DNA from 2 places in the Streptomyces sp. NPDC059900 genome. Region 2 is predicted to be linked to the other one. Evidence: riboswitches for the same ligand, from Rfam matches in the RefSeq annotation. Region 2 holds a riboswitch; the other holds the start of a gene.
The links. Region 2 has a riboswitch for glycine ahead of gcvP (aminomethyl-transferring glycine dehydrogenase). Riboswitches for the same ligand answer to the same signal wherever they lie in the genome.

Region 1 (9,333 bases), on a different contig from region 2:
CCACGAAGCCGCCGCCCACGGAGTAGTACGTCTTCTCCAGGAGGAGTGCGCCCTCACGGTCGTACGCGAAGATCGTCATGCCGTTGGCGTGGTACGGCAGGGCCTTGCGGCGGTGCAGGATCAGGTCCTCGTCGAAGTCGAAGTCGATCTCGTGCATGCCGAGGAGGCTGAGGCGGTCGGTGCTCTTGATCTGCTCGACGCGATCGTCTGCGAACTCGACGTCGACCGAGCGCGGGGACTCGCCCTCCAGGCCCAGGAGCACCGCCTTCGGGGTGCCGTGGCCGTGGCCCGTCGCGCCGAGGGAGCCGTAGAGCTCGGCCCGTATGGAGGCGGTGTGGGCCATCAGGCCCTCGTTCTTGAGGCGGCTCGCGAAGATGCGGGCGGCGCGCATGGGACCGACCGTGTGGGAGCTGGACGGGCCGATGCCGATCGAGAACAGGTCGAAGACCGAGAGGGCCACGAGAAACTCCAATGGTGGTTGGTAGACGCCGTTGTCTGCCGGGGTAGTGCAGATGGTTCAAGGGCGGGGCATGGGCCGGGGCACCGCACTCACTGTTCGGTTCCAGTGTGCGCGGTGCCCCGAAGATTCGTACGACAGAAAGCGTACGAAACTGCTACAGGTTGGGGTACAGCGGGTGCTTCGCTGCCAAGGCGGAGACGCGGGCCTTGAGGGATTCCGTGTCGAAGCCCGGCTTCAGCGCCTCGGCGATGATGTCGGCGACCTCACGGAAGTCGTCCTGGTCGAAGCCGCGGGTCGCGAGCGCCGGCGTACCGATCCGCAGGCCCGAGGTGACCATCGGGGGGCGCGGGTCGTTCGGGATCGCGTTGCGGTTGACCGTGATGCCGACCTCGTGGAGGCGGTCCTCGGCCTGCTGCCCGTCGAGCTCGGAGTTGCGCAGGTCCACCAGGACCAGGTGCACGTCCGTGCCGCCGGACAGGACGTCGACGCCGACGGCCTTCGCGTCGTCCTGCACCAGGCGCTCGGCCAGGATGCGGGCGCCGTCCAGGGTGCGCTGCTGGCGCTCCTTGAACTCCTCGGAGGCCGCGACCTTGAAGGAGACGGCCTTGGCCGCGATCACGTGCTCCAGGGGGCCGCCCTGGAAGCCCGGGAAGACCGCGGAGTTCAGCTTCTTCGCGAATTCCTTGTCGCGGGCCAGGATGATGCCGCCGCGCGGGCCGCCGAGCGTCTTGTGCGTGGTGGAGGTGACCACGTCCGCGAACGGCACCGGGTTGGGGTGCAGACCCGCGGCGACGAGACCGGCGAAGTGCGCCATGTCGACCCACAGCTTCGCGCCGACCTCGTCGGCGATCCGGCGGAACTCGGCGAAGTCCAGGTGGCGCGGGTAGGCCGACCAGCCCGCGATGATCACCTGGGGGTTGTTCTCCTTGGCCAGGCGCTCGACCTCGGCCATGTCGACCAGACCGGCGTCGTCGACGTGGTACGGGACCACGTTGAACTGCTTGCCGGAGAAGTTCAGGCGCATGCCGTGGGTGAGGTGGCCGCCGTGCGCCAGGTCCAGGCCCAGGATCGTGTCGCCGGGCTTGGCGATGGCGAAGAGGGCGGCCTGGTTGGCGGAGGCGCCGGAGTGCGGCTGGACGTTGGCGTACTCGGCGCCGAACAGGTCCTTGAGCCGGTCGATCGCGATCTGCTCGGTCACGTCGACGTGCTCGCAGCCGCCGTAGTAGCGGCGGCCGGGGTAGCCCTCGGCGTACTTGTTGGTGAGGACCGTGCCCTGGGCCTCCATGACCGCGACGGGAGCGAAGTTCTCCGAAGCGATCATTTCCAGGGTGGACTGCTGACGGTGGAGCTCGGCGTCGACGGCGGCGGCGACGTCCGGGTCCAGCTCGTGGAGAGGGGTGTTGAGAAGCGACATCAGGTGGTCCCTAGGGGTCTTCGGGGGGCTTCAGCTGCCGGAGAACTCGGTGTACTCGTCTGCGGAGAGCAGGTCCTTCGGCTCCTCCGAGACGCGCACCTTGAAGAGCCAACCACCCTCGAACGGGGCGGAGTTGACGAGCGACGGGTCGTCCGTGACGTCCTGGTTCGACTCGACGACCTCGCCGGTGACCGGCGAGTACAGGTCGCTGACGGACTTGGTCGACTCGAGCTCGCCGCACGTCTCGCCCGCGGTCACCGCGGCGCCGGCCTCGGGAAGGTCGGCGTAGACGACGTCACCGAGCGCGTTGGCGGCGTGCTCCGTGATACCGACCGTCGCCACACCGTCCTCGGTGGCCGAGAGCCACTCGTGCTCCTTGCTGTAACGCAGCTGCTGGGGGTTGCTCATGACCTGAATTCTCCTGTACGCGGGTGGGTGCTGCGGAACGGGAATGATGTGCGTGGGGTCACTTCCGGCTTACCACAGAGACGGAAGTGTCACTTCTGGCGCTTGTAGAACGGCAGAGCCACGACCTCGTACGGCTCGTGCGTGCCCCGGATGTCCACGCCGACGCCTTCGGTGCCGGGGGTCGCGTGCGCCGCGTCGACGTACGCGATGGCGATCGGCTTGCCCAGCGTCGGGGACGGCGCGCCGGAGGTGACCTCGCCGATGATCTTGCCGTCGGCGACCACGGCGAAGCCCGCGCGCGGGATGCGGCGGCCTTCGGCGATAAGGCCCACCAGCTTGCGCGGGGGAGCGGTCTCGGCGCGCTCGGCGGCGGCCGCGAGCGCGGCGCGGCCCACGAAGTTCTCGGACATCGAGGTCTTCTCGAACTTCACGACCCGGCCAAGGCCCGCGTCGAAGGGCGTCAGCTCGGCGGTCAGCTCGTGCCCGTACAGCGGCATGCCCGCCTCCAGGCGGAGCGTGTCGCGGCAGGAGAGCCCGGCCGGGACCAGGCCGACGGACTCGCCGGCCGCCATGAGCGCGTTCCAGAGCTTCTCGGCGTCACCGGGGGCGACGAACAGCTCGAAGCCGTCCTCGCCGGTGTAGCCGGTGCGGGCGATCAGGGCGGGCACGCCCGCGACGGTGCCGGGCAGGCCCGCGTAGTACTTCAGGCCGTCCAGATCCGCGTCCGTGACTGACTTCAGGATGCCGGGGGACTCGGGACCCTGGACGGCGAGCAGGGCGTACGCGTCGCGGTCGTCGCGGACCTCGACGTCGAACTCCTCGGCGCGATTGCTCAGCTCGTTCAGAACGGTCTGGGCGTTCGATGCGTTGGCGACGATCATGTACTCGGGGGCGTCGGGCTCGCCGAGCCGGTAGACGATCAGGTCGTCCAGGATCCCGCCGTCCTCGGCACAGATCATCGTGTAGCGGGCGCGGCCGACACCGATGGAGCCGATGTTGCCGACCAGCGAGAAGTTCAGGAAGTCCACGGCCTCCGGGCCGCTGACGGTGATCTCGCCCATGTGGGAGAGATCGAAGAGACCGGCCTTGGTGCGTACGGCGACGTGCTCGTCGCGCTCGCTGCCGTAGCGCAGCGGCATGTCCCAGCCCGCGAAGTCGGTCATGGTCGCGCCGAGCGCGCGATGCACGGCATCGAGGGCGGTCAGACGGGGGACGGTACTCATAGGGGGAACTCCCAGGGCATGACGGGCGAGGTCGATCCTCCCCATCTGTCATCGGAACCTGAGAGGTTCACCACGACCCGTCCGTACATCTCGTACAGGAGGTCATGACTTGCACCTTGGGTGGAGCCGCCGGGGCGGCCCGCTTTTCAGATGTGCCTCGCCCGCGCGGTACGGGGCCTGAGAGATTCAAGGGAGGGACTTGCTCCTTCGGCGCCCCGGAGCGTCTTTCGACGGTTTCCGGGAACTCTCCCGCGCGGATTCAAACGGCCTGTATGGAGTTTGCGCGCACATCATTGCACGCGCCCCTGTCACAGGGCAGTGCCGATCGAGTAATGCCCTTGTGCCGCATTACCTTCTCTTTACACTTGCCGGGGAAGCTGCGGGAAGCAGTTACGTGACCGCTATGGGGAGGCCGATCACGGTGCGCAGGACGAGCGTCTACGCGACCAGCACGGGGGTGGCCCTGCCCAAACAGGCCGCCGCCCCCACCAGGGAGAGCTGCGGCGCCCTGCCCGCGGCCGTCGTCCGCGACCTGCGGCAGCGGACGGGCCACAGCCCGCACCGCCTGACGTTCGGCGCCGGTGACCTGATCGTCGTCTCCGGTCTGCCGGGCAGCGGCAAGTCCACGCTGATGAGCAGAGCCGTCGCGGGACCCCGCATCGACTCGCAGGACACCCGGGACCGCTGGGCCCGGCGCATGCCGCGCCTGCTGCCGTACGCGGTCTACCGCCCCCTGGTCCGCCTCGCGCACTACGCGGGCCTCCGCGCCGCCCTGCGCTCCGGCGAGGGCGTGGTGGTGCACGACTGCGGTACCCAGGCGTGGGTGCGCCGCTGGCTGGCCAGGGAAGCCGTGCGGCGCGGCACGACGCTGCATCTGCTGCTCCTCGACGTGGAGCCCGCCACCGCCATAGAGGGCCAGCTCTCGCGCGGGCGCGGCGTGTCGAGGTACGCCTTCGCGCGGCACCGCAGAACCATCGCCCGCCTCGTCGGCGCCGCCGAGCGGGGCGATCTGCCGCGCGGCTGCGGTTCCGCGATCCTGCTCGACCGCACGGCGGCGGACGTCCTGCGCGGGATCGGCTTCGGGGACTGAGCAGCCCTCCGGATGCCGGGCCGCCCGCCGCGTTAGGGTCATGCCGCAGGCAGAGCGGGACAGAGCAGGGGTTGGACAGACAGATGGACATTCCGGCGCAGGCACACCCCCATCCGTACGCGGGATGGCCGGGCAACGAACTCGAAGAGGTACTCGCGGCATCCCTGGGCACGCCGGGGGCGCCGGGCGCCTCCGCGGGCGCCCGCATCGTCGAGGTGCTCGGCCGCAGCCACGTCTGGGTGCCGCTGCCCAACGGCGGGGCGCCGGACAGCGGCACCCTCGATCTGCCCACGCTGGAGATCGAGGGCCAGGCCTACGTCCCCGTCTTCAGCTCCGAGCAGCAGTTCCAGCAGGCCACCGGCGGCCGCATGGGCTGCACCGTGGCACCCGCCGTGGAATTCGCCCGCGGCCTGCCCCCGCAGCTGGGCATCGCGGTCAACCCGGACGGCACGGTCGGGGTCCCGCTGCCGCCGCCGGCCGTCGCCGAGCTCTGCCGGGCCGGGCGCACCCCGCTCGACGGCCCGGCTACCGGCGGCCGCGTACGCCTCTTCGAGCCGGACTGGCAGCAGGACCCGGTGGACTTCCTGTCCGCCGCCGCCCGCGAGTTCGAGGCCACCGGGGTCGTCCTGAGCGCCCGCCGCTGTCTGGCAAGCGTCGAAGGGGAGGAGCCGACGCTGTTCGTCGGCGTCGAACTGAGCTCCTGGGAGGGCAACGCGCGCGAGCTGCCGATGGAGGCAGTGGGCCGTGCGCTCGGCGCCGCGCCGGTGCCCTGGGCGGTGAACCTCGTGCTGCTCGACGTGGCCAGGGACCCGGTCGGCGACTGGATGCGCGAGCGGGTGAGGCCCTTCTTCGGCCAGATCTCCGGACACGAGCACGGCCATGTGTAAGGACTTGTGCAGGTACGCGTGCGAGGGTGCCGTACGTCAAGTCGGTGTCAGGATCCCCGCTTAAGCTGGTTTCATGACCCGGGGCCACCGGGTCACCGGTCAGCGGGCCACCGGGTCAGCGGGTCAGCGGGTCATCGCGAAGGGGCGGTTAAGGGTGAGTGCGTCGGGCACGGCTGCGGCCGGGCAGGTCGAGCACATGCTGCGCCAGGTGACGCCGGGGCGTTACGACGCCTACGAGGCGCTCCTGCGGGCCCTCGCCGCCGACCAGGTCTGGATGCTGCTCTGGCACGGTCAGGCCGGATCCCCCGACGCCCAGTACGGGAACATGGAGGTCGAGGGACTCGGTTACGCACCGTGCGTGACCTCCGCCCAGGAGCTCTCCGCCAGTGGCTGGAACCGCTCGTACGAGGTGGTGAGCGGGCTCGACATCGCCCGCACCCTCTACCCCGACCACTACGGCCTCTGGCTCAACCCGCACGCCCCCGGCGGCGGCGTCGGCATCCCCTGGCTCGACCTGCGGCGCATCGCGTCGGGCCTCGACCTGCTGCCCGCGGGCCCGCTCAGGCTCACCGAGCCGGCCATCGAGATCCCCCAGTTCTACGCCCTGCTCACGCAGAACGCCCACCGCACCCCCGCGGTCCGCTCGCTGCGCCGCGCCTGGGTGCAGCCCGCGCTCGGCGCGCCGTACCTGGCCATCGGCCTGGATGTGTACGACACGTCGCCGTCCTCGGTGGACGGGGTACGCACGATGATGCAGCAGTCGATCGCCGCCGTCCCCGACGGCCTGCCCGTCTCGACGGTCGCGATGTCCGACGCGTACGACCCCGTCGCCCTGTGGCTGCGCGCCAACGCCAGGCCCTTCTACGACCGCGAGGCCCAGCCCGCCCCGGCCCCCGCGGGCGGCTACGGCTACCCCGCGCAGTACTGAAGGCGCTCGGCACCCCCGCACGGCAGGGTCCTGAACCGGCCACCGCGGCTCGTATACCTGCCCTGACCGCCAGGATGTCCGTTCTGGTGGGGGAGGGGGCCTATGGGCTCCCGTGGCACCTTGCGACGCAACTGCCCCGTGTTCGCCCCTCGTTCACCTGCGTCCGGATAACGGAACACCTCGAACAGCATCACGGTTGAGCATCCTTTCCCCGTCAAGGCTGGTAACAGATCGCAACCCCGATGAAGACTCCCGCAAGTGGGGCGCTTCGCCCCTGTGTACGACGGACTGATCACGTCGCTACAGCGGCAAGTGCGGGCCGGTCACCACCGGTTGAGAGGGGTCCCTGCCACGATGACGGCACCATTGCATGACACACCTGCGGACGCGGACCCGACAGCGGACGTCGCTCCCGCAGTTGATGCAGGGGTGAAGAAGGTCGAGGGGCGGTCCCTCAAGCAGATCGCCTGGAACCGCCTGAAGCGGGACAAGGTCGCCCTGGCCGGTGGCATCACCGTGATTGTCCTGGTCCTTGTCGCCGTCTTCGCTCCCCTGATCGTCTCCCTGCTGGGCCACCCGCCCAACGAGTTCCATCAGGAAGAGCTGGAAGACCTCACGAACCTGCCCAAGGGCGCGTTCGGCGGCATGAGTTGGGACTTCCTCTTCGGCGTCGAGCCGAACAAGGGACGCGACATCTTCAGCCGGGTCGTCTACGGCGCCCGGATCTCCCTCCTCGTGGCCTTCCTCGCCGCGGTGGTGGCCGTGGTGCTCGGCACCTTCTTCGGCATCATCGCCGGCTACTTCGGCGGCTGGGTCGACGCGCTGATCAGCCGGGTCATGGACGTACTGCTCTCCTTCCCGCAGCTGCTCTTCGTGATCTCCCTGGTCTCGGTCCTGCCCGACGACCTGCTCGGCCTGACCGGCAGCGGCGTACGCATCGCCGTACTGATCCTGGTGATCGGCTTCTTCGGCTGGCCCTACGTCGGCCGCATCGTCCGCGGACAGACCCTCTCCCTGCGCGAACGCGAGTACGTGGAAGCGGCCCGCAGCCTCGGCGGCGGCCAACGGCACATTCTCTTCCGGGAGTTGCTGCCGAACCTGGTCGCACCGATCACCGTGTACGCCACGCTCATGATCCCCACCAACATCCTCACCGAAGCGGCCCTCAGCTTCCTCGGCGCGGGTGTGCGTCCGCCGACGGCCTCCTGGGGCGGCATGCTCCGGGACGCGCTCGCGACGTACGAGCACGACCCGATGTTCATGGTCTTCCCCGGCCTGGCGATCTTCGTGACCGTGCTTGCCTTCAACCTCTTCGGTGACGGGCTGCGCGACGCCCTGGACCCCAAGGGAACTCGGTAAAAAGCTTCAACTGGCTTGCCCCTGCCGCAGCGTCAGGTGGCTCTTCCCATGGTTCTTAAGGCAGTCAAACGCCAAGGACCGCGAATCTCGGAGGATGCGAGAAATGCCCACAGGTTCCTCTAAACGACGGTTGACCGCAGGCGCGGCCCTCGTCGTGGCGGCGCTGGTGACCACCACGGCGTGCGGCGGCGGCAGCGACGACGACGACAGCAAGGGCGCCGGTTACAACGCGGCGATCGGCAAGGTCGCGAACAAGTCGGCGAAGAAGGGCGGAACGCTCAAGTTCATCGCCAAGCAGGACCTGGACTCGGCCGACCCGCAGCGCGCCTACTACGGCATGACGTGGGACTTCATGCGGTACTACACCCGCACGCTGATCACGTACGACACCAAGCCGGGTGCCGCCTCCAACAAGCTCGTCCCCGACCTCGCCGAGTCCACGGCGAAGATCAGCGACGACGGCAAGACCTACACGTACAAGCTGCGTGACGGCCTCACCTGGGAGGACGGCTCGAAGCTGACCTCCAAGGACATCAAGTACGGCATCGAGCGCATCTGGGCGACCAAGGTCATCACCGGTGGTCCGGGCTACCTCAAGTCCACGCTCGACCCCAAGGGCGAGTACAAGGGCCCCTACGAGGACAAGTCCAAGGACAAGCTGGGTCTGAAGGCGATCGAGACGCCGGACGACAACACCATCATCTTCAAGCTGCCCAAGAAGAACGGCGACTTCGAGCAGATGCTCGCGATGCCGTCGGGCACCCCGGTGAAGCAGTCCGAGGACACCGGCGCCAAGTACACCCAGCGCCCGTTCTCCTCCGGCCCGTACAAGTTCCAGAACTACAGCGCGGGCAAGAGCATCACGCTCGTCCGCAACAAGAACTGGAAGAAGTCGTCCGACCCGGTCCGTCCCGCCCTGCCGGACAAGATCACGGTCACCATCTCGGCGAACCTCGAAGAGAACGACAAGCGCCTGATGGAAGGCGACTACGACATCGACATGAATGGCACCGGCATGACCCAGTCGGGTCGTACCACCGCCATTCAGGACCACAAGGCCAACGTCGACAACATGCAGACGGACTTCGTCCGCTACGTCGCCCTGGTGACCAAGACGAAGCCGTTCGACAACGAGGCCTGCCGCAAGGCCGTCTTCTACGCCACGGACTTCGCGGGCCTGCAGAAGACCCGTGGCGGCGAGGTCGCCGCCGGTGAGATCGCCACCAACGTCTTCCCGAAGTCCATCAAGGGCAACGACGACTACGACCCGTACGGCATCCTCGAGCGCAAGGGCAAGCCGGACGTCACCAAGGCCAAGGCCGAGCTGAAGAAGTGCGGCAAGCCCAGCGGCTTCTCCACCAAGATCTCGGCCCGTAACAACCAGACGGGCGAGGTGGACGCCGCCACGGCGCTCCAGGAGCAGCTCGGCAAGGTCGGCATCAAGGCCGAGGTCGACGCGATCGACGGCGCCGACTCCTCCAGCATCACCGGCTCTCCCGCGGTGGTGAAGAAGCGCGGCATCGGCATGACGATGGCGGGCTGGGGTCCTGACTTCCCGACCGGC
Region 2 (6,040 bases):
CCGGCTTGGCGAGGCCCACCAGAGCGTTGAGGTTGGCGCCGTCGACGTAGACCTGACCACCGGCGGCGTGCACCTCCGCGCAGATGTCGGCGACGTGCTCCTCGAACACACCGTGCGTCGACGGGTAGGTGATCATCAGCACGGACAGCTCGTCGCGGTGCTTCTCGATCTTGGCGCGCAGGTCGTCGACGTCGATCTCGCCGTCGTCGCTGGTCTTGACGACGACGACCTTCATGCCGGCCATCACGGCACTCGCGGCGTTGGTGCCGTGCGCGGAGGACGGGATGAGGCAGACGGTGCGCTGGTCGTCGCCGTTGGCGCGGTGGTAGCCGCGCACGGCGAGCAGTCCGGCGAGCTCGCCCTGCGACCCTGCGTTGGGCTGCAGCGAGACCTTGTCGTACCCGGTGACCTCGGCGAGCCGCTCCTCCAACTCGCGGATGAGGGTCAGATAGCCCTGCGCCTGCGGGGCGGGCGCGAAGGGGTGCAGCTGCCCGAACTCGGGCCAGGTGACCGGCTCCATCTCCGTGGTGGCGTTGAGCTTCATGGTGCAGGAGCCCAGCGGGATCATGCCGCGGTCGAGCGCGTAGTCCCGGTCGGACAGCTTGCGCAGGTAGCGCAGCATGGCCGTCTCGGAGCGGTACTGGTGGAAGACGGGGTGCGTGAGGTACTCGTCCTCGCGCAGCAGCCCGGCCGGGAGCGAGTCACCGATCTCCGCGTCGAGCGCCTCGACGTCGGCCTCGACGCCGAACGCGGTCCAGATCGCGGTGAGTTGGTTGCGCGTGGTGGTCTCGTCGCAGGCAAGCGATACGTGGTCGGCGTCGACCTGGTGGATGTTGACGCCGCCCTCGCGGGCCGCGGCGACGAGCTGCTCGGCCCGGCCGGGCACCCGCACGGTCAGGGTGTCGAAGTACGCGCCGTGCACGACCTCGACCCCGCCCGCGGCGAGGCCCGCGGCGAGCAGGGTCGCGTAGCGGTGGGTACGGCGCGCGATGGACTTCAGGCCGTCGGGCCCGTGGTAGACCGCGTACATTCCGGCCATCACGGCGAGCAGCACCTGGGCGGTACAGATGTTGCTGGTGGCCTTCTCGCGCCGGATGTGCTGCTCACGGGTCTGCAGGGCGAGGCGGTAGGCCTTGTTGCCGTCCGCGTCCACGGAGACACCGACGAGCCGCCCGGGCAGGCTGCGGGCGAACTTCTCGCGCACCGCCATGTAGCCGGCGTGCGGTCCGCCGAAGCCCATCGGGACGCCGAAGCGCTGCGTGGTGCCCACCGCGATGTCGGCCCCGAGCTCGCCGGGCGAGGTGAGCAGCGTCAGGGCGAGCAGGTCGGCGGCCACGGAGACTATGGCGCCGAGCTCGTGCGCCTGCTCGATGAGGGGCTTGATGTCCCGTACGGCACCGGAGGCGCCGGGGTACTGGATCAGGACGCCGACGACACCGCGCTCGGCGACCTCGGCGGGGATGCCCTCGCTCAGATCGGCGACCACGACCTCGACGCCGGTCGGCTCCGCGCGGGTCTGGATCACGGCGACGGTCTGCGGCAGCGCGTCGGCGTCGACGAGGAAGACACCGTCCTTGACCTTGCCCATGCGCCGCGACAGGGCCATGGCCTCGGCGGCGGCCGTCCCCTCGTCGAGCAGCGAGGCACCGGAGGTGGGCAGGCCGGTCAGTTCGGCGACGACGGTCTGGAAGTTGAGCAGCGCCTCGAGGCGGCCCTGGGAGATCTCGGGCTGGTACGGCGTGTAAGCGGTGTACCACGCCGGGTTCTCCATGACGTTCCGCAGGATCACCGGCGGCGTGAAGGTCCCGTAGTAGCCGAGCCCGATCATGGAATCAAGAACCTGGTTGCGGTCCGCGAGGGAGCGCAGCTCGGCCAGGACCTCGGCCTCGGTGCGCGCGCCGGGCAGCTTCAGCGCCTCGGCGTTCTTGATCACATCCGGTACGGCGGCGGCGGTCAGCTCGTCGAGCGAGCCGTACCCGACCTGCGCGAGCATCTTGGCCCGTGCTTCCACATCGGGGCCGATGTGCCGCTGCTCGAAGGGAATGCCCTGCTCGAGCTGTGAAAGCGGGATGCGAGGGGTGGCGGTCATTGCGGAGGCCTCCGGGTCTGACGCGACCTGCGAGGGGCACCACGGCACGGGTACCCGGACGGCCTCCCCCTCTGTCATCTCAACCTGAGAGTTTCACCAGGCCGCGCCTCGCCAGAGGCACCGTCCCGGCTTTCACCGTCGGTGAGGAAGGGTTCCGAACGTGCCCGCCCGACGCCCGCCCTGCTTTCCAGAGTGACCTCGTCCGTGCGGTACAGGGGCCTGAGAGATTCCGGGGAGGAGTTGCTCCTTCGGCGCCCCCGGTGTTTCGACCGGAGAGCTCTCCCGCACGGGGTCAGCAGCCATCCGCCAGCCTACCAGCGAGGACCGCGACCCATCCCTCGAGTGGCCGCCTGCCCCGAAGTGCTCTTTCGTAGTGATTACGAACGAACAAGGATGAGTTACGCCCCACTTCGACAAGCCTCGACCAGTTGGAGGGACCGTGCAGACCGATATCGATCCGCGCAACCTGATCGGCCGGAAGGCGTTCGACCTGAACGGGGCCAAGATCGGCACGATCGACGAGGTCTATCTCGACGACGCCACCGGCGCCCCGGAGTGGGCCGCCATACGCACGGGGCTGTTCAGCCGGGACGCGTTCGTGCCCCTGGAGCCCAGCGAGCTCAGGAGCGACGGCACCCTGCGCATCCCCTTCGAACGCTCCCTGATCAAAGACGCCCCGGACTTCGGCGTGGGCCGCCATCTCTCCCCCGAACAGGAACTTCAGCTCTACCACCACTACGGCCTCGACATCACGCCCCCGCAGTCACCGCCTCCGCCGGACCAGGACTTCGGCAAGATCGCGGGCCAGGAGAGCACCTGAGGGCTCCCTGCGAGCCCGCTGCCGGGACATCGCTACACCAGGGGGCGCGACTCGGCCCCGTCCCCGTCCCCGGGCGAGGCCACCAAGGGCAAAGGCTCCGCGGGCTCAAGCGCAGGATCATCGGTCCGAAAGGTCCGCACCCGCCCCGGCACCGAGGACTCCGGCGTCTCGAAGCGCACCGTCACCCGCCCCAGGCCACTGCCCTGCACCCACCCGTGCCCGTACCGGGCATGCCGCACGTCGTGCCCGGCGGCCCACCGCCGCGCCCCGAGCGGCACTTCCCCGGCGGACGGCTCCTCCGCCGCCTCCGTGACCCCTTGCGCAGCCTCCGCGGTCCCCGTGGCCCCCTCCACCGCTTCCCCCGCAGCCCCGGCCCCGTCCTCGCCCTCCCCCGGCTCCAGAGCCTGTGCCCGGGCCTGCGCCTGGGCCTGCGCCTGTGCTTCCGCCTCGGCCTGTGCCTGGGCCTGCGCGAAGAGATCCTCCTGCGTGTAGTCGGCGAGCCCCGTGACCCCCACCCCCAGGAGCCGCACGCCCCCGGTGGTGTCCACGGACTCAAGAAGCCGCGCGGCGGCCTCCCGCACCACCCCGGGGTCGTCCGTGGGCCCGCGCAGCGTCTCGGAGCGCGTCAGGGTCGAGAAGTCGAACCGCCGCACCTTCAGGACGATGGTCCGCCCCGAGTGCCCCGCGGCCCGCAGCCGCTCCACACACCGGTCGGCAAGCCGCGCCACCTCGCCCCTGACGCGCACCCGGTCATGGATGTCCACGTCGTACGTGTCCTCGACGCTGACCGACTTGGATTCCCGCTCCGCCACCACGGGCCGCTCGTCCCGCGCGAGCGCCATCGCGTACAGCGCACTGCCGTGCGACTTCCCCAGGAGCCGTACGAGCTCGTCCTCGCCGGCCTCGGCGATCTCCCCCACCGTCGTGATCCCGCCCCGGCGCAGGTGGTCCCCGGTGGCGGGCCCGACACCGGGCAACGTCCGCACCGGCATCGGCCCGAGCAGGTCCCGCTCGATCCCCGGCACTATCAGCCGCAGCCCGTCCGGCTTGGCCTCCTCCGAGGCGATCTTCGCCAGCATCTTGGACGCGGCGAGCCCGACGGACCCCGCGAGCCCGGTCACCGCCTTGATGTCCGCCCGCAACCGCTCGCCCACCGCGAGCGCCGACGCCTGGTCGTCGGCCACGCCGCCCGCCTCCAGGTCGACGAAGGCCTCGTCCAGGCTGAGCGGCTCCACCAGCGGCGACAGCTCGCGCAGCAGCGTCATCACCTGGTCGCTGATCTCGCGGTAGAGACCGAAGCGCGGCACGAGATAGGCGGCATTGGGCGCCAGGCGCCGCGCCTGCCCCATGGGCATCGCCGAGTGCACCCCGAACCTGCGCGCTTCGTACGACGCCGTCGCCACCACGCCCCGAGGGCCGAGGCCGCCCACCACCACGGCTTTCCCGCGCAGACTCGGCTTCGCGGCCTGCTCGGCAGACGCGTAGAAGGCATCCATGTCGAGATGCAGAATCGTGGGCGCGGTTCTCACACCCCTGATGCTGCCCTACGCCACTGACAACGCCGCCGGGGCGCCACCGCACACCCCGGACCGGCCGCGGCCGTGGGGGCCGCCTCACACCGCCCTGTTGCGCCGCCTCGCGAGCTCATCGGCGGGGTTCTGCCGCAGCAGCGTCTCCCCGGTGTCGATCCGCTCGCCGTGCAGCTGCGAGAGCGCCGCTTCGACGTCCCGCCACACGACACCCACGGCGATGCCGAAGACGCCCTGGCCGCCCTGGAGCAGATCGTGGACCTCGTCGGGCGACGTGCATTCGTAGACCGTCGCGCCGTCGCTCATGAGCGTCAGCCGCTCCAGGTCCGTGAAACCGCCGTCGCGCAGATGCTGCACCGTGGTCCGGATGTTCTGCAGGGACACACCGGTGTCGAGGAACCGCTTCACGATCTTCAGGACGACGACGTCCCGGAAGTTGTAGAGGCGCTGCGTCCCCGATCCGCCCGCGGACCGCACACTGGGCTCGACGAGGCCCGTACGGGCCCAGTAGTCGAGCTGGCGGTAGGTGATGCCGGCGGCCGCGCACGCGGTCGGCCCCCGGTAACCGATCTGTTCCTGTTCGGGCTGTCCGGACGTGGCGTCCCCGCTCCCCTGAACGCTTGCCTGAACCACAATCGGCCTCTGCGGAGAGTGACCGGCCGTGCCGCTGTGAAGCGGGTACGGCCCACCCATCGCCGTACCGTCGCCGCTGCTTCTCACGCCGACCTCCGTCCTTGACCTGCCTTCTCGACGGTAGGCAGTTGCCAGGGGCTCGTCAACGATCGCCACACTCGGCACGCCGAGTGATAATCACCCTAAGAGTGGTTTGCCGTACCGCACCGCCGGGAAAGGCTAGCCGAATGGCCCGCCGAAACCCTGCGGAATCGGCGGACTACTGGCTGTTGGTGCCGAAGTCCTCGGGCGAGATCTGGTCGAGGAACTCGCGGAACTTCTCCACTTCGTCCTCCTGCTCGTCCGGAATGGCGATGCCCGCGTCGTCGAGGACACCGTCACTGCCGTAGATCGGCGTTCCGGTGCGCAGGGCGAGCGCTATGGCGTCGGACGGCCGGGCGCTCACCTCGACTCCGCTGGCGAAGACCAGCTCCGCGTAGAAGACACCTTCCCGGAGGTCCGTGATGCGCACCTCGGTGAGCTCCTGACCCACCGCCTCCAGCACGTCCTTGAACAGGTCGTGGGTCAGCGGCCGTGCGGGCGCCATCCCCTGCTGTGCGAAGGCGATCGCGGTCGCCTCCCCTGGTCCGATCCAGATGGGGAGGTAGCGATCGCCTCCCACTTCACGCAGGAGCACGATCGGTTGGTTGGAGGGCATTTCCACCCGGACACCTACGACGTCGAGCTCGTTCACACAGCAACCCTAGGACGTGCCCGGCCGGTTTGGGTAGTCGGGCACCTCCCGAGTCAGGGCAACCGCACCCCGAGCGCCGTCTGCACCAGTGCAGAATGCAGCTTTCCGGTCAGCCCGGCGAGTTCCTTCGTACGTGCTTCCGCATGGGCTCTGGTCTGCGGGTTACGGTGCCGGCGCAGCGGCGCGACGACCTGGTCGACGAGGCCGGCCTCGCGATCGGCCGCCGATTTCATGGT

Region 1: it holds a riboswitch for glycine, as region 2 does, so the genes downstream of both, gcvT (glycine cleavage system aminomethyltransferase GcvT) here and gcvP (aminomethyl-transferring glycine dehydrogenase) in region 2, are expected to answer to the same signal.

What each region holds. Positions count from the first base shown of each region.
Region 1 covers NZ_JBNNJZ010000154.1:155-9,487, reverse strand. Annotated here, with positions in the region: gene ACQKIP_RS21085 (L-serine ammonia-lyase) at 1-460, opposite strand, end outside; gene glyA (serine hydroxymethyltransferase) at 615-1,874, opposite strand; gene gcvH (glycine cleavage system protein GcvH) at 1,905-2,282, opposite strand; gene gcvT (glycine cleavage system aminomethyltransferase GcvT) at 2,372-3,505, opposite strand; glycine riboswitch at 3,541-3,661, opposite strand; glycine riboswitch at 3,662-3,767, opposite strand; gene ACQKIP_RS21065 (AAA family ATPase) at 3,909-4,595, shown strand; gene ACQKIP_RS21060 (enhanced serine sensitivity protein SseB) at 4,679-5,482, shown strand; gene ACQKIP_RS21055 (enhanced serine sensitivity protein SseB C-terminal domain-containing protein) at 5,637-6,410, shown strand; gene ACQKIP_RS21050 (ABC transporter permease) at 6,765-7,769, shown strand; partial or broken gene ACQKIP_RS21045 (ABC transporter substrate-binding protein) at 7,873-9,333, shown strand, end outside.
Region 2 covers NZ_JBNNJZ010000446.1:614-6,653, reverse strand. Annotated here, with positions in the region: partial or broken gene gcvP (aminomethyl-transferring glycine dehydrogenase) at 1-2,089, opposite strand, end outside; glycine riboswitch at 2,287-2,384, opposite strand; gene ACQKIP_RS35615 (PRC-barrel domain-containing protein) at 2,529-2,909, shown strand; gene ACQKIP_RS35610 (DNA polymerase IV) at 2,942-4,438, opposite strand; gene ACQKIP_RS35605 (MerR family transcriptional regulator) at 4,523-5,158, opposite strand; gene ACQKIP_RS35600 (bifunctional nuclease family protein) at 5,331-5,804, opposite strand; gene ACQKIP_RS35595 (MerR family transcriptional regulator) at 5,858-6,040, opposite strand, start outside.